Regions from separate parts of the Microbacterium sp. KU4F genome, predicted to be linked through region 2. Evidence: riboswitches for the same ligand, from Rfam matches in the RefSeq annotation. Region 2 holds a riboswitch; the other holds the start of a gene.

Region 1 (4,860 bases), 2.4 Mb from region 2:
AGTTCGTGACGTGAGGATGCCAGGAACGCGTCGTACATCGCGGCTCGGGTCGCCGCATCCGCCGTCGCCGCCGACCGGGCAACGATGTCGATCGCGCGGCGGGTGGACTGAGCGAAGACCGGGTCGGCATAGGTCTCCAGCCAGGAGCGATACGCGTGCCCCTGATGCGAGTGCGCCTGCAGCCGCTCCCCCACGTCCTGATAGATCCAGTAACAGGGCAGCAGCGCCGCGATGAGCACGCGGTAGTCGCCGCGGGCCGAGGCCGCCAGCAGGTGATCGAGGTAGGCCGTCGTGACCGCATCGGGGTGCGAACCGAGCCCGAACTCGCCCGAGAGCCAGCGCTCGTGCAGTTGCAGCTCGCCGAGGATCGCGTTCTGGGCGCTTCCGGCCCAGAACGCACGCTCCGCGGAGTCCGGCGCGAGGCGAGCGGCGTCGGCGAGGACGCGGGCGTACTCGCCGAGGTACAGCGCATCCTGGGCGAGATAGCCGAGGAACGCGCTCCTCTCGAGCGTGCCGTCGCCCAGCCCCCGCACGAACGGCAGGTCGTCGATCTCCGCACGGATGCCGGCGATGTCCTCCCACCACGCGGCCTCGACCTCCTGTGCGGTCGGTCGGGTGTCGAGACCACCGCGTTCCCAGAGTCCGGCGAAGTGGCTGATCGGCCCGTTGCCCGAGCCGACCTCTAGCTCCGCGCCGTGACGGATGCTCTCGGCGAGCCACCTCTTCGACTCCGCCGTCGACCGCATCCAGTCCCCGGTGGCCGCCGCACGCGTCGCCACCGCAGAAGACAGCGAGCATCCGGTGCCGTGCGTGTTGCGGGTGCGGATGCGGATGCCGGGGAACTCGGTGACGACGACCGACTCGTCGACGAGCTCGACGAGCGCGTCTGGCAGCCGCTCCCCCGACAGATGGCCGCCCTTGGCCAGAACCCGTACACCGTGCTCACGCGCCACCGCGCCCGCCTGAGCGAGCACCTCGGTCCAGGCCGCGGCCTCGGGGACCCCCGCGAGGATGGCTAGCTCGGGGATGTTGGGGGTCACGAGGTCGACGTGCGGCAGCAGGCGCCGGAGGGCGTCCTCCGCATCCGCATTCAGCAGGCGGTCGCCGCTGGTCGCGACCATGACCGGATCCAGCACGACGACCGGCGGCCGGACCCGACCGAGCCACGCGGCGACTGTGTCGATCACCTCGACGGTGGCGAGCATGCCGATCTTCACCGCGTCGATATGCACGTCATCGGAGACGACATCCAGCTGCTGGGCGAGGAACGCGACCGGGGGCACGTGAACCGAACGCACCCCGTGCGTGTTCTGCGCGACCAGGGCGGTGACGACGGCCATGCCATAGCCGCCGTTGGCGGCGATGCTCTTGAGATCCGCCTGGATGCCGGCCCCTCCCGTCGGGTCGGTTCCCGCGATGCTCAGCACCCGCGGAACGGCACGCCCGGCGCTCATGCCGCATCCCATGCCGCGCGCAGCATACGGGCGGCATCCGCGGGGTCGCTCGCGCCGCAGATGGCAGAAACCACGGCCGCGCCCGCGGCACCCGCTCGCCGGAGCGGGCCCAGGTCGGCGGCGGTGACACCGCCGATCGCCACGGCTGGCAGCGTACTCGCCGCAACCAGCCGCGCGAACCGCTCGTGACCCAACGGCGGTGGTGCATCGCGCTTCGTGGCGGTGGCGTGAAGCGCTCCGATGCCGACGTAGTCCACGACGCCGCTGCCGGATGCGGCCGCCAACTGCTGCGGCGTGGATGCGCTGAGGCCGACGACCGCGTCGTCGCCGACCAGTGCGCGCACTGCGTCCGGCGGAAGATCGCTCTGTCCCACATGCACTCCCGACACGCGCGCGCCCGCCTGGCGAGCGGCGAGGAAGACGTCCACGCGGTCGTTGACGAGCAGCGCGACGCCGTCGGGCAGCACGGCCGACACCCTCGTCACCGTGTCGAGGAAGCAACGTGCGGACGCGTCCTTCTCGCGCAGCTGCACGGCCGTCACACCGTTCGCCGTCGCCATGCGCACCACCTCGACGATGTCGTGGCCCGCCGCGGCGGCTGTGCCGGCATCGGTCACGAGGTACAGCGAGAGGTCCGCGTTCACGCGATCACAGCCCGAGACCGCAGCGTGTCGGCGTCGAGACTGGCGAGGGCATCGAGGAACGCCACGGCGAAGCTGCCCGGCCCCGGCGCGCGCGCCGCCGCGACCTCAGCGGCGACGTTGTAGGCCGTGACCGCCGCGACCACGGCGGCGAAGCAGTCTTCGTCGACTCCCGTGAACGCGGCCATGACAGCGCCGAGGGCGCATCCTCCGCCGGTGACGCGGGTCAGCAGCGGGTCCCCGTTACTCAGCCGTACTTCGCGGCTGCCGTCGGTGACGACGTCCACCGCACCCGAGACGGCGACGATCGCGCCGGTCGCCCGGGCGACGCGTCGAGCCGCCGCGACCGCATCCTCGACACCGTCCGTCGCGTCGACTCCGCGGCCTCCGACGCCCGAGCCGTCGAGGGCGATGATCTCGGACGCGTTGCCGCGTACGACGCTCGGCGCCGCCGCGACGAGCTCGGCGGCCAGCGCGGTGCGCACCGGCAGCACACCGATCGCCACGGGGTCGAGCACCCAGGGAGTACCCGCATCCTGGGCGGCCGCCACGGCCTCGCGCATCGCCTCCCGCTGCTCGGCGCCGGGTGTGCCGAGATTGACCAGGACGCCCGAGGCGATGCGCGCGAACGGCCCCGCCTCGCCCGAGATGTCGACCATCGCCGGAGCCGCCCCGAGGGCGAGGAGCACGTTGGCCGTGAAGCCTGTGACCACCGCGTTGGTCAGGCACTGCACGAGCGGGCCTTGCTCGCGCACTGCCTCCCAGGCTCGGATGGTGGAGTCGATCAGGTTCTCTGGCGCGCGCATCATGTGCGACATCCCTCCGCTCGTACTGACGAGATCAGGTTCGACGGGTGTGATCTCAGCCCCGCAGGGCACCCCGTGTCGTATGTGTGGGTTCAGGTTAGCCGACGGCCCGGGCGACGAGCGCCTCGATCACACCGATCATGTCGAGTTCGCCGAGTCCCGCGTCCGCGGCCTCCTCGTAGAGCCGTCTGCTCGCCGTGATCAGCGGATGCGCGGAGCCCACCGCACGGGCGGCGTCTTCGGCGAGTCTCGCGTTCTTGAGCACATCGGCGATCGCCGCCTGCGCGGACAGGTCGCCGTCGGCGAGTTTCTGCGCCTTCCCGCGCGACACCGCCGACGCCATGGGGCCTGCGGCGAGCACCTCGCGGAGCACGCCGAGATCGGCACCCGCACGTTCGGCGAAGTGGATCGTCTCCGCCAGGCCCGTCACCATCGTGATGAGATACGTGTTCACCGCGAGCTTCATGGTCAGGGCCCTGGGGATGTCGCCGCACCGAAAGGTCTGGGCACACATCGCACCGACCACGGGCTCGACGTGGGCGAGCACATCGGGCTCCCCCGCGAGCATGCCCACGAGCGTTCCGTCGATCGCGGGACCCCGCGATCCCGAGACGGGCGCCTCGACGTACCGACCGCCCGCCGCGGCGACGTCGGCGGCCAGCACCCGGGAGAAGGCGGTCGTGAATGTCCCCATCTGCACGACGGTGCGGTCCCTCACCAGCCGTGCGAAGTCATCCGTACCTCGCCCGAGCACGGCGTCGACCGCGGGTTCGTCGCGCAGCATCAGGATGACGGTCTCGGCCGCCGCGAAGACTCCCGCGACGTCTGCGGACGCCCGCGCGCCTTGCGCCACCAGCTCGTCCCGTGGGGCCGCCGAACGCGCCCAGACGACCACGTCGAACCCGGCGTCGACGAGATTCGTCGCCATAGGTACTCCCATGATGCCGAGTCCGATGAACCCGACCGTGCGTGCGCTCATTCCTGTCCCTCCCGTGTACTCATCCTGCCCGCGGACGGCGGAGTCTTGCTCCATGGGGGCGCCCTCACGCGTGGGCGCACGCCCGCCACAGGCGCACCCACTGCTCGGCACCCAGGTCGCGCGGCAGCGCACCGTGGGCGATGCCCACCGCATCCAGTCGACGTCGCGCGGCGGGAGCGGACATGCGAGCGACCGACGCGAGGATCGCCGGCATGCCATGCCCTCGCGCGGTGAAGACATCGCCCACGAACCGCTCGTACGCACGGCGCTCAGGCTTCGGCACCAGCGGCGCCGGGCGGCGAGTGATCGAGAGAAGTCCGCCGTCTACGCTCGGAGCGGGTCGAAACGCCCACGCCGGCACCCGTCCGTGCAGGGTGAACGTGAACCACGGCGCCGACTGTGCAGTGAGGAGGGTGCCGCCGCCGACGCCGGTGCGTTTGCGGGCGACTTCCCACTGGGTCAGCAGGACGGCATGCGTCCACGAAGGCCGTTGCAGCAGTCTGCGCATGATCGGCGTCGTCAGGTGGAACGGCACATTGCCCACGATGGCGGGCGCGTCCAGCGGGTGGCGCAGAACGTCGGCGTGCTCGACGCGCACCGACGGATACGACCGGCGGAGTGCGGCGACGCGGCGCTCATCGATGTCGATCGCGGTGAGCGGCCGCCCGAGACGGGCGAGACCCGCGGTGAGCGCGCCGCCGCCGGCCCCGATCTCGAGGATCGCGCCCTCGGATGCTGCGACGAGCGTGACGATGCGGTCGATGGTGGGCGGGTGGACAAGGAAGTTCTGGCCGAGTTCGTGGCGGCCGCCGTGGACGGAACGGGTACGCATGAGCGCTCCAAAGGAAGATTCGGAGCACCCCGGTGAGCGGGTACGAAGAAGGACGCGCTGCCGAGGTGCGAGGACATCCCGGAAGACGGCGCGATCACGCGGAGATCAGCGACGCGCCGTCAGGCGCGGCGGTCGCGGACCGAATAGA
Region 2 (4,860 bases):
GGGGCCGTCCACCTCGCCGTCGAGCACGACGTCCACGGTCGACGCGTTCTTCGGGCCGGTCGCGATGAGAGAGCCGACGACCTCGCCCTGCTCACGCGCGTCGCCGAGGTCGAACGAGGTCGCCACCGACGCCGCGGAGCCGTTCCAGAGCACCACATCGGCATCGGCCGCGGTCACGATCGGAACGGTCGTGCCCCACCGCGTCTCCACCCGTCCGACCGTCGTGCCGGCCGCAACCGAGGGCCCCGGCTGCAGCTCCTGCTCGACCTGGGCGAACAGGGCGCGCGTGACCGCATCCCGCGTCTCGACGTCGGGCTGTCCGAGCGTCGCGGCGTAGATGCGCACGGTGGTGTCGCCGATCGTGACGTCCTTCGCGGCGAGCAGGTTGTAGGAGTCGAGGGTGCCCGTCTTGAGGCCGACGACGCCGGGGTCCGCGAGCAGGTTGTTCGTGTTCTCGACGAGACCCGCGCCCGGAAGCTCGACGGAGGGCGTGCGCACGATCTCGGCGATGACCGGGTCTGCCAACGCGCGCTTGGCGACCTCCAGGAGCGCCTCGGGGGTCGCCGTGTTCTCGGCCTCGATGCCGGCGGGGCCGGCGATCGTGATGCCCGCCAGGCCGTGGGCGGCGAGCCAGTCGTTGGCCGCCCGCGCATAGACGGCGTTGTTGGGCCAGATGGTGTCGGCGAGACGGTCGGCGTAGTTGTTCGCGGAGCCCATGAGCATGCCCTGCAGCATCTGGTACTCGCTGAGCGTTCCCCCGACAGGAACATCCAGCGCCGATTCGCCGTTGCGGCGGTACGACCAGTATTCGCGCTCGTCCGCGGCGCTGAAGGCGAACTCCCTGCCTTGCTCGCCTGCCGCAAGGGGCATCTGGTCGAGGACGACCATCGCCGTCACGACCTTGGTGATGCTCGCGATCGACCGGGCATCGGCGCTGGACGCGATGGCCGAGCCCACGCCGTCGACCACGACGGCGGCGCTGCCCTCGCCCGGCCAGGCTCCGATGGCCGCTGCCGCGGGGGTGGGCTCGACGACGGACGCCTGCACGGTGGGGGCGATCGCATGCAGCGGCCAGAGGAGCGTGGTGCCGCAGTACGCCGCGATCACGGCGACGATCAGCCCGATCGGAACGAGCACCCCGGGACGCCACGGGGTGCGGCGCGGGGCGCGGGCGAGCAGGTCTGCGGCGACGGGGGTGAACGATGCGGCGCCCGCGGCCTCGAGCTGCGGAACCGCCCGGGACGCGTGGGTGACGGTGGTCTCATCGACCCAGCTCAGGGCCGTGGTCACCGGCGGCACCACGACCGGCACCGACGCGGTCGCATCCTGCGCGGGAGAGAAGGTGTGCTCCGATGTGTCGTCGAAGCTCGCGGCCGCGATCATCGCCGGAGTGGATGCCGCATCCGCCGGCACGCGCGGCACGTCGATCTGGAGGTCGTCGGGCGGCAGCGGCGCCTCGTCGACGGTCGGCTCGGCGCGTCCGCCGTGGCGCAGCGAACGCCGAGTGGGCGGGGTCGGGCCAGTCACGGTCACTCGCCTACGGTAGCGCGAGCTGCGGGTCTATACTCGGCACGTCAACCACGGGAGTCCGGTGAGCCGGGCTGAGAGGAAGCGGATCCACGCTTCGACCGTCGAACCTGATCCGGATCATGCCGGCGCAGGAAGGAGCATCAATGCACACGTCCACGTCCACATCCGCTCGTCCTTCTCTCACCTCCCGGTGGCGCTGGCGGGTCGTCGACATCGTCGTCGCCAGCGTGATCGGTGTCGCTGCCGGTGTCATCTTCTGGGTCTGGGGCCAGGCCTGGACGCCGCTGAGCACCGCGCTCGCGTTCCTGCCGGGGCTCGAGGGTGTGCTCGCCGGCGGGTGGCTGTTCGCAGGGGTGCTCACGGGGCTCATCATCCGCAAGCCGGGTGCTGCGCTGTACGGCGAGATCGTCGCGGCGGTCGTCTCCATGGCGCTCGGCACGCAGTGGGGCTTCACCACCCTCATCTGGGGCGTCGTGCAGGGCGTGGGGGCCGAGCTCGGCTTCGCACTGTTCGCCTACGCCAACTACCGGCTCTGGGTCGCACTCCTCTCGGGAGCGCTGACCGGACTCGCCGTGGCGCTGCTCGACACCAACTTCTCCTCGCCCGCCGCATACGACATCGGCCCCCGCGCGATCTACTTCGTCTCGGCGGTCGTCTCGGGCATCCTCATCGCGGGGCTCGTCTCGTGGCTGATCGCCCGGGCACTCGCCGCGACGGGGGCTCTCGACCGGTTCGCCTCCGGACGCCAGGCGCGCATCGTCGAAGCCGCCGACGCGGCGTGAGGCAGGGCGCGCGGGTCGTCGCCCGCGGGTGGGGGTGGCGGCACGCGGGCCGCAGGCGCTGGGCCGTCGCCGACCTCGACCTCACGATCGAGCCCGGTAAGCGGGTTCTGCTGCTGGGAGCGAGCGGTGCGGGCAAGTCGACGCTGCTGCGCGCCTTCGCCGGAGTGCTGGGCGGCGATGAGGACGGCGAGGCCACGGGGGAGCTGACCGTCGACGGTCAGCCCCCCGCATCCGTCCGCGGTGTCGCAGGCATGGTGCTGCAGGACCCCGACGCGCAGGTGATCCTCGCCCGCGTCGGCGACGACGTCGCGTTCGGCTGCGAGAACCTCGGGGTGCCCGCCGACGAGATCTGGCCGCGAGTCGGTGAAGCGCTGGATGCGGTGGGGCTGTCGGTGCCGCTCGACCACCCCACGTCCGCGCTGTCGGGCGGACAGAAGCAGCGGCTCGCGCTCGCCGGTGCGCTGGCCATGCGCCCGAAGCTCCTGCTGCTCGACGAGCCGACGGCCAACCTCGATCCCGATGGCGCTCGGCAGGTGCGGGATGCGGTCGCCGCGGTCGCCGCCCGTACCGGGGCGACGCTCGTCGTCGTCGAGCACCGCGTCGACCTGTGGGCCGATCTCGTCGACCGCGTCGTCGTACTCGCGCCCGAGGGCGGGGTGCTCGCGGACGGCGTTCCCGCCGACGTCTTCGCCGCGGCCTCGGACGCCCTGACGCGGGCCGGGGTCTGGGTGCCGGGAGTGCCGGTGCAGACCACCCGGCGCCCGCGCACCGCTGAGGCGTCGCCGCTCGTGATCGGCGCCGGCCTCGCGGTCGGGCGCCGGCGGATCGGACGCCGCGAGGCGCTCGCCGCCGCATCCGGGATCGACGTGCAGCTGAGCGCGGGGCGGGCGCTCGCGATCACGGGAGCCAACGGGGCCGGCAAGTCCACGCTCGCGCTGACCCTGGCGGGGCTGCTGCCGCCGATCGGCGGTCAGGTGCGAGCTGCGGATGCGTTGGCCGCCGGCGTCGGATCCGACCCCTCGCGCTGGCGCGCCGCCCAGCTGCTCACGCGCATCGGCACCGTCTTCCAGGATCCGGAGCACCAGCTGCTGACCGCGCGCGTGCGCGACGAGCTCGCCGTCGGTCCTCGCGCGCTGGGGCTCTCCGAGGCGGAGGTCGCCGCGCGGGTCGATCCGCTGCTCGAACGTCTGCGTCTGGGACGCCTCGCGGAGGTGAACCCCTTCACGCTCTCCGGCGGGGAGAAGCGCCGACTGACCGTCGCGGCGGTCCTCGCGACCGCGCCCCGCGTCATCCTGCTCGACGAACCGACCTACGGGCAGGACGCGCGCACCTGGGGGAGCTCGCGGACTTGATCGACGAGCTCCGCGCCGACGGCACCGCGATCGGCTTCGTCTCGCACGATCCCGCCCTCGTCGCGGCGCTCGCCGACGACGAGCTGCGGCTGGGGCGGGCCTCGTGAGCCTGTTCGCGATCGACGCCTCGGTCAGCCCGTTGGGCCGGATCAACCCGGTCGCAAAGCTCGCCGCGACCCTCGTCGTCTCCGTCACCCTCCTGCTCTCGATCGATCCCGTCTCCGCGGCCGTCACTCTCGCCGCCACGCTCGTGCTCCTCGCCTTCTCGCGGCTGCGGGCGCGCGAGGTCTGGCTGCGCGTGTGGCCGATCGGAGTCGCGGCGCTCATCGGCGGCGCGGCGACCGTGTTGTACGGCCGGCCCTCCGGCACGGTGTTCTTCGAGTGGGGGCTCGTGCGCGTCAGCGAGGGATCCCTCTCGCTCGCAGCCGCCATCGTGCTGAGGGTGCTGGCGATCGCGCTGCCGTCGGTCGTCCTCTTCATCACGACCGACCCGACCGATCTCGCCGACGGTCTGGCCCAGCTGCTGCGCCTGCCCGCCCGCTTCGTGCTCGGTGCGCTCGCGGGCCTGCGCCTGGTGGGGCTGCTCGTCGACGACTGGCGCGAGCTCGCGCTGGCGCGGCGCGCACGCGGGGTGGCCGACCGCGGCCGCATCCGTCGATTCCTCGGTCAGGCGTTCGCCCTGTTCGTGCTGTCCATCCGTCGCGGCACGAAGCTCGCGACGGCGATGGAGGCCCGCGGCTTCGGATCCGACGCCCCGCGCACCTGGGCCCGGCCGTCGCGGCTCGGCTGGCGCGATGCCGTGCTGCTCGCCCTCGCGGCGGTGATCGCTGCCGCATCCGTGACCGCCGCGGTGCTCGCCGGCACCTGGACCCTGGTCTTCGCCCTCTGACGCTTTCGGGCGCCGCCCGCTGTTCGCCTCGCACCGCCCGCTGTTCCCCTGTCTGAAATCGAGCCGTAGGCGTCGATTTCAGACAGGGGAACAAGAAGCCCGCGTGCTCGCCTGTCACAGATCGAGCGCAGCGCGTCGATCTGTGACAGGCGAGCGGGGTGGGTCGCGAGCAACGGGGGGGCAGGCGAGCGGGGGGGGGGGGCAGGGGTACGCGGGGTGGGTCGCGAGGGAGGGCGTGACGGTGGGACCCGGTGCCGCGTAGGGTGGAACCCGATACCGACGTACGAAGGAGAACGTATGGATGTCG

What was found. A riboswitch is a leader RNA that binds a small molecule or an ion and turns the genes downstream of it on or off. The one in region 2 is predicted to bind thiamine pyrophosphate.
Region 1: linked by a shared signal. The riboswitch ahead of thiM (hydroxyethylthiazole kinase) and the one ahead of AC1VNH_RS12775 (ECF transporter S component) in region 2 are both predicted to bind thiamine pyrophosphate.

What each region holds. Positions count from the first base shown of each region.
Region 1 covers NZ_CP200324.1:92,643-97,502, reverse strand. The annotation lists gene AC1VNH_RS00475 (bifunctional hydroxymethylpyrimidine kinase/phosphomethylpyrimidine kinase) at 1-1,454, opposite strand, end outside; gene thiE (thiamine phosphate synthase) at 1,451-2,098, opposite strand; gene thiM (hydroxyethylthiazole kinase) at 2,095-2,904, opposite strand; TPP riboswitch at 2,896-2,987, opposite strand; gene AC1VNH_RS00460 (NAD(P)-dependent oxidoreductase) at 2,999-3,880, opposite strand; gene erm (23S ribosomal RNA methyltransferase Erm) at 3,945-4,712, opposite strand.
Region 2 covers NZ_CP200324.1:2,501,088-2,505,947, forward strand. The annotation lists gene AC1VNH_RS12770 (D-alanyl-D-alanine carboxypeptidase family protein) at 1-1,533, opposite strand, end outside; TPP riboswitch at 1,571-1,681, shown strand; gene AC1VNH_RS12775 (ECF transporter S component) at 1,674-2,312, shown strand; partial or broken gene AC1VNH_RS12780 (ABC transporter ATP-binding protein) at 2,309-3,771, shown strand; gene AC1VNH_RS12785 (energy-coupling factor transporter transmembrane component T family protein) at 3,768-4,553, shown strand; gene AC1VNH_RS12790 (SDR family NAD(P)-dependent oxidoreductase) at 4,851-4,860, shown strand, end outside.